One region of the Staphylococcus lugdunensis genome, then DNA from elsewhere that is predicted to be linked to it. Evidence: riboswitches for the same ligand, from Rfam matches in the RefSeq annotation. Region 1 holds a riboswitch; the other holds the start of a gene.

The links. A riboswitch is a leader RNA that binds a small molecule or an ion and turns the genes downstream of it on or off. The one in region 1 is predicted to bind FMN.
Region 2: another riboswitch for FMN. It lies ahead of AL499_RS01480 (ECF transporter S component); the one in region 1 lies ahead of ribD (bifunctional diaminohydroxyphosphoribosylaminopyrimidine deaminase/5-amino-6-(5-phosphoribosylamino)uracil reductase RibD).

The regions. Positions count from the first base shown of each region.
Region 1 is NZ_CP014022.1:19,958-28,502, forward strand. It holds gene AL499_RS00150 (transaldolase) at 1-491, shown strand, start outside; gene AL499_RS00155 (hypothetical protein) at 622-1,074, shown strand; gene AL499_RS00160 (competence protein ComK) at 1,055-1,501, opposite strand; gene AL499_RS00165 (sigma-70 family RNA polymerase sigma factor) at 1,517-1,987, opposite strand; gene AL499_RS00170 (hypothetical protein) at 2,185-2,409, shown strand; gene sagB (peptidoglycan release complex glucosaminidase SagB) at 2,611-3,465, shown strand; gene AL499_RS00180 (FAD/NAD(P)-binding protein) at 3,849-5,348, shown strand; FMN riboswitch at 5,455-5,584, shown strand; gene ribD (bifunctional diaminohydroxyphosphoribosylaminopyrimidine deaminase/5-amino-6-(5-phosphoribosylamino)uracil reductase RibD) at 5,723-6,766, shown strand; gene ribE (riboflavin synthase) at 6,774-7,406, shown strand; gene AL499_RS00195 (bifunctional 3,4-dihydroxy-2-butanone-4-phosphate synthase/GTP cyclohydrolase II) at 7,419-8,545, shown strand, end outside.
Region 2 is NZ_CP014022.1:293,944-302,488, forward strand. It holds gene AL499_RS01465 (pseudouridine synthase) at 1-483, shown strand, start outside; gene AL499_RS01470 (response regulator transcription factor) at 634-1,359, shown strand; gene AL499_RS01475 (ATP-binding protein) at 1,343-3,091, shown strand; FMN riboswitch at 3,616-3,746, shown strand; gene AL499_RS01480 (ECF transporter S component) at 3,812-4,354, shown strand; gene AL499_RS01485 (ferredoxin) at 4,496-4,744, opposite strand; gene AL499_RS01490 (helix-turn-helix domain-containing protein) at 4,855-5,814, shown strand; gene AL499_RS01495 (RecQ family ATP-dependent DNA helicase) at 5,801-7,180, shown strand; gene ebpS (elastin-binding protein EbpS) at 7,311-8,545, shown strand, end outside.

The DNA of each region.
Region 1 (8,545 bases):
AAGAAGCCGAAATTTTAAAACAATATGGGGAAAATGTTTTTGTTAAAATCCCAGTTGTTAACACAAAAGGTGAGTCAATGATTCCGCTCATTAAAAAATTATCTGCAGACAATGTTAGATTAAACGTTACAGCAGTTTATACAATTGAACAGGTTAAAGAAATTACAGAAGCAGTTACAGAGGGTGTACCAACATATGTTTCAGTATTTGCTGGAAGAATTGCTGACACTGGTGTAGATCCATTACCATTAATGAAAGAAGCAGTCACAGTTACGCATAGTAAAGCAGGTGTTAAATTATTATGGGCTAGCTGTCGCGAATTATATAATGTTATCCAAGCAGATGAGGTTGGCGCAGATATCATTACGTGCCCAGCAGATGTCGTTAAGAAGGTTAATAATAATTTAGGTCGAGACATTAATGGTTTATCAGTAGATACGGTTAAGGGATTTGCTAAAGATATCCAAAGTTCAGGCTTATCTATTTTGTAACTCAAATATTTACCCCCAGCAATTAATTTATTGTTGGGGGTTTTATATGTCCAAAGATAAACTTGCAGACATTGTTTAAATCTTATAGTATTAGCTTTATTGATATATTAAATGAATAGGAGGGATGTAGATGAATGAAAGTCAATTTGTAGCTAAAATAAAAAAGCAACTGTGGTTTTTAAATAATAATGAGCAAATACAATTAGAACGATATTTAAATCATTTGATTGATAACAATGACGAAAAAATATTGCAGCGTCCCATTTATTATGCAAATCAGTTTTTAAAAAATTATGTTTTCAAAGAGAAAAATCAAACACACAGTTCTTTAGTATTATTACTGTTTTTAATTATCGTCTTGTATGTTGTTTTTATGGGATTATTTTTATTTGGATTCATTACGAGTTTAACTGCAGTAAATTATTTTATTAATCCACAAGTAAAAGTAGCCACGTGGAGTGTTATTTTAATCTTAATAGGTGCGATCTTATTAATCATTATCAGTCTTTGGTTAATTAAAAAAATAACAGCATATGCGACAAAGAAGCTACTTGAATATAAATTTAATCAATCGCGTAGTTAAGTGGTATAAGATGTGATAGTAATAAACTTTCTTTCCATTTGTTATAAATAAGTGTATATGGGGCATCGATAATTAATTGGATTTGTTGTTCAAAAACGATGATGATATGGTTGTTAATCGCATGCATGGCGACAATATGTTTAGCATTAATGTAACATTGAATTGGAGAACGTTGAGGTCTAATAGGAAATAGTATGGTCTGTTGGTTTACATAAATAGGCACTAATTTATTGATGTGTAATAAACGCTTGGCAACCTTTATTTGTAAAGGCAAATATCTACCATAAAATTCAAGATAATGATATAGTACTTGCTTCATTGATTTAGGTATTATTTCAGTGTGTTCTAAATATTTACATTCTGTAGATATTTTATTGCTAGTACAAGTTTTTAAGTAGAGTAATTGATCCAGTTTAGTTACATTCATGGTGTGCTGACTCCTTTATGTGAAGAAGCGCTGAAGCTTTTGTCTGGCATTGCGTTTGTAATTTTTTACTGAGGATAATGAGACGTGCATATGTTGGGCAATTTCATATTGCTTGTATCCACTTATCTGTAAGATGAGCCATTGCTGTTCTTGACGCGTTAAGTGTTTCCATGCCTCTTGCATAATAAGATTGAAGTCATTGAGGATATAAATAGGTAGCTTTGATGAGCTTGGATTTAATATACTTATTTCTACGGATTGTTTAGGCTGTTCTTTTCTAAATAAATCAATTAAATAATAATTTAGTCGGAAGATAATAAAAGTTGAAAAATTTGAATTTAAAGAGGCATTATATTGGTTTGTGAGTTGCCATAATCGTATGAGCATGAGTTGGTAATACTCATCATAATTATAACGAATATGATATTTATTTAACAAATAATGAATATATTTATTAAATTGATGATATACATTGTTAAATAACATTAGCTGCTCCGTTTCTTATGCGCATAATGAAATTTATCCGGATATTCATAGCTTATGCTAAAAATTGAAAAATATCATTTGCTTAATTACGCTATAAGGTGTTAAATATAGGGCATAGGTATATTTTAAAAATAAGTTATTGACTAAAACATCAACAAACTTCAGCATATAACAAATTTGACGCTAAGGAGGTATATATGGATTACGCACACTTAAATCTTGAACACTTTTTTGCACGAAATGATGACTTGGATATTATTAAAGATCGCTCAGATTTTGTAATGATTAATAATTTTACAAATGAAATGATGTATCGAGATGGTGAAGTAGAGGGTACTATCGATTTAAATCAATATTATTATAAGAATCGCTCTCAAGCAGCAAGTTTCATTATGATGGAATACAAAAATCATCGTGAATAAAAATGTGAAAGTTAAATGGTTAGGGCAAATTTATACAGGACGATTTGTCTAACCATTTTATTTTGCAGTTTTATTACTATTCATTTATGAATATGTAACAAAGCTTATATAAAATTGTGAAAGCAATATAATAATGTTAAACTTTATTATCATAAACACATATTGCATAAGTTTTACAACATTGACCTAAGAGGTGTAAATATGGCAAAGCACAAAAGAGGCTCTATTATCGGGTTGTTTGGATTACTAATACTATTAGTAATTGTTGGGATAATCTTCTTTTCAATGATTTCAGATCAAATTTTATTTAAAGAAGTTAAACAAGTTGAAAAGGTTGAAAATTTAGATGTAACACTCGATAAAGCTTCTAAGAAACAAATAGATAATTATACAAGCCAGCAAGTTTCTAATAAAAGCAATAATGCTTGGAGAGATGCTTCTGCTACTGAAATTAAAACAGCAATGGATAGCAGTAAATTTATTGAAGATAACAAACAGAAATATCAATTTTTAGATTTATCGAAATATCAAGGTATTGATAAAAATAGAATTAAACGTATGTTGTTTGATAGAGAAACATTGTTAAAACATACGGATGATTTTTTAGAAGCGGCTAAAGATAATCATGTTAATGAAGTTTACCTTATATCACATGCTTTACTTGAAACAGGTGCTTCTAAGAGTCAATTAGCCAATGGCGTGGAAATCGATGGTAAGAAATATTATAATTTTTATGGTGTTGGTGCTTTAGATGAAGATCCAATTAAAACAGGTGCACAATACGCTAAAAAGCATGGTTGGGATACGCCAGAAAAAGCAATACGTGGCGGTGCAGAATTCATTCACAAACATTTCTTATCACATGATGATCAAAATACATTGTACAGCATGAGATGGAATCCTAAGAACCCTGGCGAACATCAGTATGCGACAGATATTAAATGGGCTGAAAGCAATGCAACGATTATCGCTGACTTTTATCAAGAAATGAAAACAGAAGGAAAATATTTCAAATGGTATGTCTATAAAGATGATGACAAACATAAAGCGAATTAAGAAAATAAATTGAGATATAATATATCTCTGAATAAAATGACAATTTCTACATGATTTTAATAGAAATTGTCATTTTTATTTTGTTATTTATGTTCTTTACTCCTCAAGATATTTAGTGGAGCTTTTATTTTTTATAAAACGATTTATTCAGCTTTATTTTTACGATTAATCCAAGCAAATAACACAACAGTAACTAAAATGATTTTTGCTATAACTTTCATAGTTAAAACACCTCATTTAATATATTTTTCATTTATAAAAGTTAAATAATGACTTTACTTAAATAACGCGAAGTTATTTTTATTTTAGTTCTAAATACTTATTGATACAATAAAGAAGTATCTAGTAGAAAGAAACAGATAATTAAAAAGGGTGAAGAAATCATGCGTGTAGCGATAATTGGAATGGGAACAGCTGGTGTAAGTGTGCTAAGACAACTTGTTAAACACGAAAACTTTTCAACTTTAACTGTAGATGTCTACGATAATAAAATCAACATGGGTCACGGGGTACCTTTTCAAAATGATAGTGATGAACTATTAATTAATTTACCATCCAAGAAGATGAGTTTAAATTTAGAAGATGATTTAGAATTTTGGCATTGGTATCAGCAGCAAAATATTTTTTCTTATGAGAACCCTAAATATTTACCAAGATTTATTTTTGGCCACTATATGAAATCCTATTTGTTACATTTTGATAAAATTTTTGATAATTTAACATTGATTCATGACGAAGTTAAAGAAATATTTACTAACTCAAATGTTGATGAAACAGCTTTAAAATATTATGTTTGTACTTCTGATGATATGAATGATTGGAAGGAGTATGATTATATCTTTTTGACTATTGGGACATTAAGCTATCACGATCCATACCAGTTAAAAGGAATTCTAGGATATATCCAATCGCCATATCCAACATATAACACTTTGGATGAAGTGAAAGAGACAGATCGTATTGCTATTATAGGTACAGGGTTAGCTAGCTTAGATGTGGTTAGATATGTAGCAACACATCATAAGCATCTTCCAATCATTATGACGAGTCGCTCGGCGCAATTGCCAAGTGTGCGTGGAAATATGCAAGAAATAACATTTCGTTATTTAACAAAACAAACTTTTAATAGTATCAAGGCAGTTAATTATGGAAACGTACCACTAGATGCTTTAGTTAAGCTTTTCTATAAGGAATGTGAAGAATGGAATATTGAATTAGATACGTTAATAAATAGACGTTCAGGAAATCATATTGATGATTTGCAATATGACTTAGATCATTCACAAGAGCTCGGTGTATTTCAAGGATTGATAGAACATCTAAAAGAGAATTTAAACTGGATATACAATAGTTTGAGTAGCTCAGATCAACAGTTGTTCGATAAGAAATATACTAAAGTGATTCAACTTAATTCTAATCCAATGCCGCCTAGAACAGCTAAATTACTTATTGAGTTAATGCAGAATGGCTCTTTAATTATAAAACGTGGTCTAGAGAATATTACGCATGATGGACAATTATTTAATCTAACATTTAAAGACACATCTTCGTGTGATGACTTTAACATTATTATTAATGCAACAGGTGCTAAAACACATTTAGCAGAGTTAGACGAGGATGATCAATTAGTCATTAACCTAGAGAATCGTCGTATTGTACAAGCACATCCTATGGGTGGTATTCAAATTGTGCCAGAAACAAATCAAATTATTAGTCCAAGATATGGGACGTTGACTAACGCTGTCGCTATAGGTCAGCTTACCAATGGTGTAAATAAATTAAGAAATGGTGTTAAGATGATTGTTTCACAAGTAGTTAATGCAGTGGATTATTTATATGAACATCAATCACGGTTAAGTCGCGACAATATTTCTAAAAAATAGTAATTAAAGAAATTAAATTGCTTTCATTGTAAAGTTTATTAAAATTTAGTAAGATAAACTCATAGTGTTTTAGTAACACTTAAAGTAGAATTATCAACTTCATAATACGTTCTTTCGGGGCAGGGTGAAATTCCCAACCGGCAGTGATTAAGCCTGCGACCTGCTTGTGATGCACAAGTGGCTGATTCAGTGAGATTCTGAAGCCGACAGTATAGTCTGGATGGGAGAAAGAATACAATCGACGTTAACATAAACGATTACGTTTAATGTTTGTTAAGCATGCACAGAAATTATTGTGTAGGCTTGTTCAAATGTCATTATATCAATCTCCTTATGCCTATTTTGGTATAAGGTTTTTTTATGAAGGTGATAAATTGGATTTATATTTAAGCAAGGCAATACAGCTTGCTAAGATGGTTAAAGGACAGACTGGTGTTAATCCACCAGTAGGAGCAGTAGTTGTTAAAAATGGCAGAATTATCGGACTTGGCGCACATTTAAAACAAGGTGAGAAACATGCTGAAGTGCAAGCAATTGACATGGCTGGTGACGAAGCACAAGGTGCAACAATTTATGTGTCTTTACAACCATGCACGCATTATGGTTCGACACCGCCGTGCGTTAACAAAATCATCGATCATGGTCTGGATAAGGTAGTATATGCTGTAAAAGATACAACTTTACCTAGTAAAAGTTATGAAATCTTAACCCAAGCTGGTATCCAAGTGTATCAGCAGTTTGATCATGAAGCCTATTGTTTATACGAAGACTTTTTTAAAGCTAAAGCTGAGAAAATTCCTGAAATTACCGTTAAAGTATCTACAAGTATAGACGGTAAACAGGCAACAGATTATGGACAAAGTCAATGGATTACCAATAAAACAGTAAAGCAAGATGTGTATCGTTTAAGACACAGTCATGATGCCGTGTTAACAGGAAATAAAACCGTATTAGCAGATAATCCTCAGTACACGACTAGAGTTAAAGATGGTAAACACCCTATTCGTGTTATTTTATCTCGAAGTGGGGACGTTGACTTTAGTCTAGATATGTTTCATGATCAATTATCTGATATATGGATATACACTGAAGATGCCACATTAACAACAACTTTACCCAATGTTTTTATTAATTACATGAGCAATTGTAAAATTCCTGATATTTTACAAGATTTATATAAAAAAGGTGTAGGTCGGCTGCTCGTCGAGGCGGGACCTAAAGTTACCTCATTATTTCTCCAACAACAGTTAGTTAATCAACTCATCATCTATTTTGCCCCGAAATTGATAGGTGGTTCTGGAACAAATCAATTCTTTCAAACACAAGAAGTTATAGATTTACAGGATACCTTTGAATTTGAAATTGTTAATTCCACTTTATTAGATCAAAATATCAAATTAGAACTACGGAAGAAGTGAAACAACCATGTTTACAGGAATCGTAGAAGAAATTGGAACCATTGTTGAAATACGTAATGATCAATCAGTACGCACACTTATCATTAAAGCTGAAAGGATTATTGATGATATGCATATTGGTGATTCTATAAGCGTTAACGGGACTTGCCTGACAGTGACAGACTTTAATAGCAATCATTTTTCAGTGCAAGTCATACATGGTACAGAAGATAAAACCTATCTTGCTAATGTTCAGCGTCATCAAGAAGTGAACCTAGAACGCGCGATGCACAGCAATGGTAGATTTGGTGGCCATTTTGTTCTAGGCCATGTTGATGAATTAGGTACAATTACAAAAATCAATCAGACAGCCGATTCAAAAGTAATTCAAATTTCAGCATCACAAACAATCATTAAACAACTTGTGAAGCAAGGATCAATTGCAGTCGATGGCGTTAGTTTGACAGTATTTGATATACGTGAATCATCTTTTGATATACATCTCATACCAGAAACACGGCGCTCAACAATTTTAGCAGATAAGAAACAAGGAGACTTTGTACATTTAGAGACAGATGTTTTATTCAAATATGTAGCCACAATCATTAATAAAAATTCCAATACTTTAACATTAGATAAGTTAAAATCATATGGTTTTTAAGGGGGATTAAATATGCAATTTGATACCATTGAAGAGGCACTTCAAGCGTTAAAAAAAGGAGAAACTATAATTGTTGTAGATGATGAAGATAGAGAAAATGAGGGAGATCTTGTTGCAGTAACACAATGGATGCAAGATCAAACGATTAATTTTATGGCTAAGCACGGTCGTGGCTTGATTTGTACGCCAATTTCCACTGATATTGCCGAACGTTTAGAGTTAAAACCAATGGTAATGCAAAATTCAGATGACTATGGTACAAACTTTACTGTAAGTATTGATCACTATACAACAACAACGGGAATTAGTGCAATTGAACGCATGACTACGGCACGGTCTTTAATTGCCACTGATACAATGGCTGAAGATTTTCATAAACCTGGTCATTTATTTCCACTTATTGCCAAAGATAATGGCGTTTTAGAACGTGAAGGTCATACTGAAGCAACGGTTGATTTAGCTAAAATGACAGGTGCAGCACCTGCAGGAGTTATTTGTGAAATTATGAATGACGATGGTTCGATGGCTAAAGGAGAACAATTAGAAAAGTTTAAAGAAACACACCAGCTTAAGCTTATTTCTATAAAACAAATCATAGAATATAGACATCAGCATGATATACAGGTGAACTTAAGAGCAAAGGTAAATATGCCAACAGATTTTGGCAACTTTGAAATGTATGGATTTGATTCAACACTTACACAGGATGAAATCGTTGTTATTACTAAAGGAGAGCCAAGAACTACTGAAAATGTAAGAATTCATTCAGCATGTTTAACTGGTGATATTTTTCATAGTCAACGATGTGACTGTGGTGCGCAACTTGAATCGTCCTTAAAATATATTAATGAACATGGTGGAATGGTGATTTATTTACCCCAAGAAGGCAGAGGTATCGGACTTATAAATAAACTTCGTGCTTACGAGTTAATAGAGCAAGGCTATGATACTGTAACTGCGAATTTAGCTCTTGGATTTGATGAAGATTTACGTGATTATAAGGTTGCTAGTCAAATTCTAAAATATTTTAATGTCAAGCAAGTTAATTTGTTAAGTAATAATCCGAAAAAATTTGAAGGGCTAAGTGAATATGATATAGAAATTGCAAAGCGTATTGAAGTTATTGTTCCAGAAACAAC
Region 2 (8,545 bases), 270 kb from region 1:
ACAGTTGTGACTGACTATTTTAAAGACTTAGATACTAGAATATATCCTGTTGGTCGTTTAGATTACGATACATCCGGAGTATTACTACTAACAAATGATGGTGAGTTCACTAATCTTATGACCCATCCACGGTACCATATACCAAAAACATATGTTGCCAAACTCAAAGGTTACCTTATGCGCGAAGAAGTAAAAGCACTTGAAGCAGGAATAGAACTTGAAGATGGTTTAACTCAACCCGCTACTGTTAAAATTAAACGCCAAGATAAAGACAAAAATACAACGTTAGTTGAGATTACCATTAGTGAAGGAAGAAATCGACAAGTACGTCGTATGTTTGAGCATTTTGGCCATAGCGTTAATAAATTAACACGTATACAATTCGGTTCACTAAATTTAAAAGGTCTTAACGCTGGAGAAGGACGCGTATTAACACCTCATGAAGTAAAAGTATTACGTCATCAAGCAGAAAACGGTAATTAGTAAGCGGTTACATGTAGTTTGCTGAAGTTAATTTTATGGTTATAAAATCATTGCTAATTTTTTCACAATCAAATTTGAAATTAGAGATTTAACAATTACCATATGCTATAATAAACAAGAAAATAGCATGTGTAGGAGGTATATGAATTAATGAGTAAGGAAATACTTATCGTAGATGATGAAGACAGAATTAGAAGATTACTCAAATTATACTTAGAGAGAGAATCTTTTAACATTCATGAGGCTAGTGACGGCAAAGAAGCCTATGAATTAGCCATGGACCACAATTATGCATGCATACTTTTAGACTTAATGCTTCCTGAAATGGATGGAATCGAGGTCGCATCAAAACTACGGGAGCATAAAGATACACCTATCATTATGCTTACTGCTAAAGGCGAAGAAACTAACCGAGTTGAAGGATTCGAATCAGGTGCTGATGATTATATTGTTAAACCATTCTCTCCACGTGAAGTGGTCTTAAGAGTGAAAGCGCTATTAAGACGTACACAATCAACAAGCGCCGAACAAAGCGAGCCTCATGCGAGAGATATCATAGAATTTAATCATTTACTTATTGATAATGATGCGCATCGTGTATTAGCTGATAATCAACAAGTTAACTTAACACCCAAAGAATATGAACTACTAATATATTTAGCTAAAACACCAAACAAAGTATTTGATAGAGAACAATTACTTAAAGAAGTTTGGCATTATGAATTTTATGGTGACTTAAGAACTGTTGATACCCATGTTAAACGCTTAAGAGAAAAACTTAATCGTGTTTCAGAAGATGCAGCACAAATGATTCAAACAGTATGGGGTGTTGGCTACAAATTTGAAGTTAGAGCTAGCGATGAGCCGACTAAATAGTGTTGTAATAAAACTGTGGTTAACTATTATCTTTATAGTAACGACAGTTTTAATTTTATTAAGTGCTGCATTAATAACTTTTATTCAATACTATTATACTGAGCAAACAGAAAAATCAATTCGTGATGATGCCAGAAGAATCAGTCAAGTTGTTGAAACATCTAAAAATAAAAAGTTAGCTATTGAACATAGCCAAAAACTGATTAGTGGTTCTGGTGGCGTTATTATTATGAAAGACAAGTCAACACATCATAATGCTAAAGAGTCACAATTAAATAATCAAATGTTGGCTAAGATTAATCAAAACGAACACTTTTCTCCAGTGTTTAATAAAGGTCAATCTGCAACTCAAAATGTAACATTAAAACATAATGACCATTCTCGTTCTTATATCTTACTGGGTTATCCTATGAAAGCTCAAAAGGGAAGTCACAGTCATTATAGTGGCGTCTTTATTTATCAGGATTTAAAATCCATAGAAGATACCAATAACGCTATTACGATTATTATTCTGATAACTGCAATTATTTTCCTAGGTATTTCAACTGTCTTCGCCTTTTTCCTATCTAATAGAATTACTAAACCACTTAGAAAGCTTAGAAATCAGGCTAAAAGTGTTTCTAAAGGGGATTATTCTCAAATTTCATCTGTAACAACTAAAGATGAAATTGGTGAACTATCTCGCGCATTAAACGACATGAGTTTCGAAATTCAGGAAAATGTTCAAGCACTATCAACCTCAAAAAATATTCGTGATAGTTTAATTAATTCAATGGCTGAAGGTGTTGTAGGTATCAATGATCATCGCGACATTATATTATCAAATAAAATGGCAGATGAAATTTTACCAACTATTGATCAATCTATGTATGAACGAATTGAAGACCAAATCGAAGATACTTTTACAAGTAAAGGCACAGAATTTCGAGAATACGATTTTGACACACGCTATTATGTCTTCATTATGAGTTACATTCCTCAGATTCAAGAAGATGGTCGCAGTGGAATTGTCGTTATTATTCGTGATATGACTAATGAGCATAACTTAGATCAAATGAAAAAAGATTTCATTGCTAATGTTTCTCATGAATTGCGTACACCTATTTCATTATTACAAGGATATACAGAATCAATTGTTGACGGTATCGTTACGGAACCAGAAGAAATTAAAGAGTCATTATCAATTGTCTTAGATGAAACGAATAGGCTCAATCGTTTAGTTAATGAATTACTCAATGTTGCAAGAATGGATGCTGAAGGGTTATCTGTTAATAAAGAGATACAACCTATTGCACCATTATTAAACAAAATACAAACAAAGTATAGACAACAAGCTAGTGATTTATCATTAAATATGTACTTAACTCCAGAAACTAATGACGCATTGTGGTACTACGATTCTGATCGAATCGATCAAGTGCTCACAAATCTTATTGATAATGCTACAAGATATACTCAACCTGGTGATACAATTTCTATTACTAGCGAAGATACTGATAAGTACAATGTGCTTCACATAAATGATACAGGCAGTGGTATTGCTCCTGAACATTTAAATCTTGTTTTTGATCGCTTTTACAAGGTTGAAGCATCCAGAACACGTGGCAAACAAGGAACCGGCTTAGGATTATTCATTTGTAAAATGATTATAGAAGAACATGGAGGTACGATCACTGTATCAAGTGTCGTTGGAGAGGGAACAACATTTACAATCAAGTTACCGAAGCCTTAATCTTCAGGCTTATTTATAAAATTTATCAAAGATAATATCACTGAATTCAGACAGGGACATAAACCCGCAAATAATAGCACAAAGATGATTTAAAATTAAAAATCGTCTTTGTGCTTTTTTATATTCAATACTTTGTATGATTGACTCGCATGCTTAGGAGACTACTTCAGCTTGCTTTGTTAAAAAATGGTTTAGTCAGTTTTTTCTGTGCTGGACTTTGACTTAATATAAAAATAAGGACGAAGGCTATTTAAGCAGAGACGTTTATGAGCCGGCCTGACCTTATATATAGTTAATATCAGTTAAAACATATTGAGATTAACTATGCACGATATATTGGCAGTAGTTGACTGAATTGAAAATATCCTTATACCAAGCTTTTTCCATCCTAGTCAACCTTTCCGATACGGAACTACGAAATCATAATGAATTCTGTCCCGCTCTCAATCATCATCTCTTACCGGGCAACTTTATTGCTTTGCGGCTAGTGTTGTCGTATGATTAATGACGTAAAATATTTTAAAATTCATCTTCGGGGTAGGGTGTAATTCCCAACCGGCAGTAAATAAAGCCTGCGACCTGCTTGTGTTCAACAAGCGGCTGATCTAGTGCGAATCTAGAGCCGACAGTATAGTCTGGATGGGAGAAGATGGAGGTTTATTTGTTGTGAACAATTTTCCTCCAATTCTTTGCAAGATGAATGGAAGGAGAAAACTACATATGCAACAAAATAAACGTCTAATAACCATTAGCATGTTAAGTGCCATTGGCTTTGTTTTGACTTTTTTAAAGTTTCCACTACCTTTTTTTCCGCCATACTTAACATTAGATTTCAGTGATGTCCCTACATTGTTAGCAACTTTTTCAATGGGTCCTATAGCAGGTATTATAGTGGCATTTATTAAAAATTTGCTTAATTTTTTCTTTAATATGGGAGACCCAGTAGGTCCTGTGGCTAATTTCTTAGCCGGTATAAGTTTCTTACTTACAGCATATTATGTTAATAAAAGAGGACATGTTGCTAATAAAGCAATGATAACTGCATTAGTCATGGCTACATTAGTTATGACCATTGTACTTAGTATTTTAAATTATTTCGTATTGTTGCCACTATATGGCATGATTTTCAACTTAGCAGATATTGTAAAAAATATAAAAATCATTATCGTCTCTGGTATCATACCGTTTAATATTATCAAAGGGGCAATCATCTCAATCATATTTATACTTTTATATCGCAGAATTAAAAGCGTACTTAAATAATTAACAGGTAAATGAAACTTTTAAAGATACGCTTGTAAATACAAAGCAGGCAATGCTCCCATTTGAGAAACATTGCCTGCAATTATTATAATTAATATTTTGCTTTAACTACTAATCTACTATATATAAAATAGCTATGTGCTATTCGAATTTTAAAGCATCACCATCAAAAGGTTCTTCTTCTATTTTGATGGAATCAGTTGGACAACCTTCTAAGGCATCTTCCATATCTTCATATAACTCTTCTGGCACTTCGGCAGTACCTTGGTTATCATCAAGGATTACGAAAGCAATACCTTCATCGTCATAATCATAAATATCTGGAGCGGCCGCACCACATGCACCACATGCAATACACGTATCCATATCAACGATTGTATATTTAGCCATTTTCATTCGCCTCCTTTGATAAACATGCTACACTAGTATAACAAATACTCATGTATACATCGAAAAAACTTTTTATTAATTTATTAGTTTCATAAGAGCGAGGGTCGAGATTGAAAGATATTATACTTTATTCTAAACAACATTCATTCACTTATAAAACAAATAAAAGCATTTTTAATTTATTAACAGGCAAAAAAACACATCAAACCTTTTTTGACGCCTGCAGTCAACAACTTTTATCATTATATCACAGTTTACCCAATTTAAAATATCCGTCTTTCGAGCGATTTATGGCACAAAATGTTAACAATGACATGACGATAAAAGTTCATCCAAGATATACGTATGATAGTTTAGTACATACTTTCAATTGTATTCAATTACTTATTCAAACGTTGTCAAACACGCAACAAAAGGTCTATTCATTTATACCTATTTCACAGCATGGCCTTATCCAAAGAAAAGTTAAACAAATCTACTACTATATAAAAAAAGAAGATAAGGATAGCGCATTTATCACTGAGCTAAATCAATTATTTAAAGCTCTATATACAAATAATAACAATTATTGTTGTCTACATTATTATTTACAAGGCTATGAAGAACCAATGTATACCCGTCAACAAATCAGTTTGATTGAAAGTATACCTGAACAGCATTTATTTAACCTAGAAATGAACGAACTTGTAACACTAATGTATGAACTAGAAATAGAATATCGTTATCCAATACTTAGTCAATGTATCATTAAACCGTCATTATTACATAAAACACACATAACCCAACAACAATTAAAACAACGTTTTTCAATGACGCAAATTGCTCAAAAACAACACGTCAAACTGAATACAATCGAAGATCATATACTAGAGTTATTTATTAAAGGTTATATCACTCATTATTTTGATTTCATATCTGAAGACGGTTTCCATCAATTTAATGAATTTTATAACAAACATCGTGGAGAGCGATTAAAAGCATATAAACAGGCTTTCCCAAACTTGTCTTATTTTGAAATAAAACTAATGATTGTTGGAATTGAAAGAGGTGAGCTTATTGCTAGAGGATAAATTAAAATCCTGGTTTGGTTTTGATAACTTTAAAGCAGGACAAAAGGAAATTATTAAAAGTGTATTAGATTCAAATCATACATTGGGCATTTTACCGACTGGTAGCGGTAAAAGTCTATGTTATCAAATGGCTACTTATGAATTACAGCAATCAACTTTAATTATTTCCCCGCTTATTTCTTTGATGGACGATCAGGTTGCACAATTAAAAATGAGTGGAGAACAGTCTGTTGCATACATTCATTCAGGTATGGATGATAATGAAAAAAACTGGAATATGAAACGCTTAGCGAAGAGTCGCTTTATATTTTTAAGTCCTGAATTTATATTACAACCTCAAAACTTCAAACTAATTTCAACTATCGATTTTGGTCTTATTGTACTAGATGAAGCACATTGTATCTCTGAATGGGGATATGACTTCAGACCGCATTATGCGCTTATTAGTAAAATAACCAACTATTATAAAAATGCTACCATCCTTGCGCTAACTGCTACTGCTCCGCCACATTTGGAACAGGATTTAAATCAGCTGTTAAATGTGTCATTTCATGTTATCAAAACACATATGAATAGACCTAATATTAGTTTTCAGCACATTAACTTTAGAAATGATCAAGAAAAAATGAATTGGTTAATGCACTACATAGAACAATCTGGTCCAACAATTATTTATGTTTCGTCTAAAAAAATGTGTGTTGAATTAGCCAAGACTATATATAAACATGGGTATTTAACAGGGATATACCATGGTGATTTATCTTATCAAGAACGACAAACCGTCCAACAACAATTTATCAATAATGATATACCAGTCATTGTAGCAACTAGTGCATTTGGTATGGGAGTCAATAAAAAGGATATTCGCACGGTTATTCATTTTCATCTATCTACCAGTCCGTCTAGTTATCTCCAAGAAATAGGAAGAGCAGGGCGTGATCAGCAACCGAGCCAAGCAATTAGCCTATTTCAACCAGATGATCGCTATTTATTAGAAACCATCCTTTTTGCAGATATGATTTTACCTTATGATATTGACTGCTACGAACTTGGTGCAAACATTGAGCCATTGAAGCAAGATATATTAGAAATCTTACATTCTCATTTCACTTATGCACAACTTAAACAGATTTTCCAAATAGCACAAGAGAGAAAACAACTCGCACTTAATCGTATGCTTAGTTATAGCCAACTTGATCAATGTCGTCGAAAATACTTATTAGAATTTTTTGGAGAAGTCCCTGATATTCCATCTATATGTTGTGACCATGATACTGATATAAAACCGCTTAAAATTTATAATCGAAAAAAGGTCAAACGTCAAATGTCTTATGAAGATAAACTTAAAAATTTATTTCTTAGCTAAGTACTTCCTTTGCTATAAATATTTAGTAACGCTATAATTATTGTAATAAATTGTATTTATAAGTACATATTATAAATTTTCTTGGGTAAACTATAACTAACAATAATTAATTCGCAGTAGAGAAAGGATGATGAGTGTGTCTAATAATTTTAAAGATGATTTTGAAAAAAACCGTCAATCAATTGACACGAATCAGCACGAAGATAAATCAGAACACCACACAGAAGAACACACAACAAATGAAAAGGAGCAAGTACAAGAAAATTTAGACAACAACCAACAATTTCCACCCCGAAATGCACAACGTCGTCAACGTAAACGTCAGCGGAACACCAAAAGCAATCAAGATAAACAAGTTCATAACTATAATGAAAAAGACAATCAAAACCATCAAACGGAAGATGAAAGACAACCATCACATGATTCAACTAAACCGCAACAAGAAGCAAAGCCAACAGAACACAAAAATGCGAATTCTCAGAACCGTAAAGGTGCGGCCAGTGCAAGTGTTGGCGCAGCAAGTCATGATAATAAGGAATCAGTAAGCAATAGACACGATACTCGAAATACTGGCGAACAACAAAGCAACAAACAAAACAATCAAAGTACTCAAAATGAATCTAAGCAAGCAATAGCAGATGATGATCAAGCGCAAAATAATCCAGAAAAAAAGTCGTCTAAATTAGACAAAACAACAGCTGCAGGCGTTGGGGCTGCTGGAGCCGCTGGAATAGGTGCATCAGCAAATCATAACAATAAAAATAACAATGATGATTCTACCCAACAAGAAAACAAACATAGATTAACCCAAAATGATAAGAAAAAGGCTGCAGGTAGTGGTACAGCAGGTGCAGCTGGAGCAGCAAGTCAAAACAATCATTACAACAATACGAACAGACCGGAGCATCATGATGATAAGGAATCGAACAAACGTGGAATTAAAGGCTTATTGTTGCCATTATTAGCTTTATTGCTTGTGCTTGCCGCGCTAGCTATCTTTTTAGGTATGTATTTGAATAAAGATCACGGTGATAATCAAGCAGATGACAATCAAAAAGTAGCACAACAAGATAAGAAAGATAAAGCTAGTAACAATGATAAAAGCAACAAAGAAAAATCAGATAGTAAAGATAAAAAAGATGATAATAGTAGTAACAATGCATCAAATGATGACAACAATTCTGAAGCAAACTCTGATAACGCATCAGCTAATAATTCAAACGGTGTAAATAATCAAGCTAACAATCAAAATGCGCAACAACAACAAAACGGAGCGTCACAGTCAAATAGCGCACAAGGCCAACAAACGCATACCGTTGTTGGTAACCAAAATCTTTATCGTATCGCCATTCAATATTATGGTAA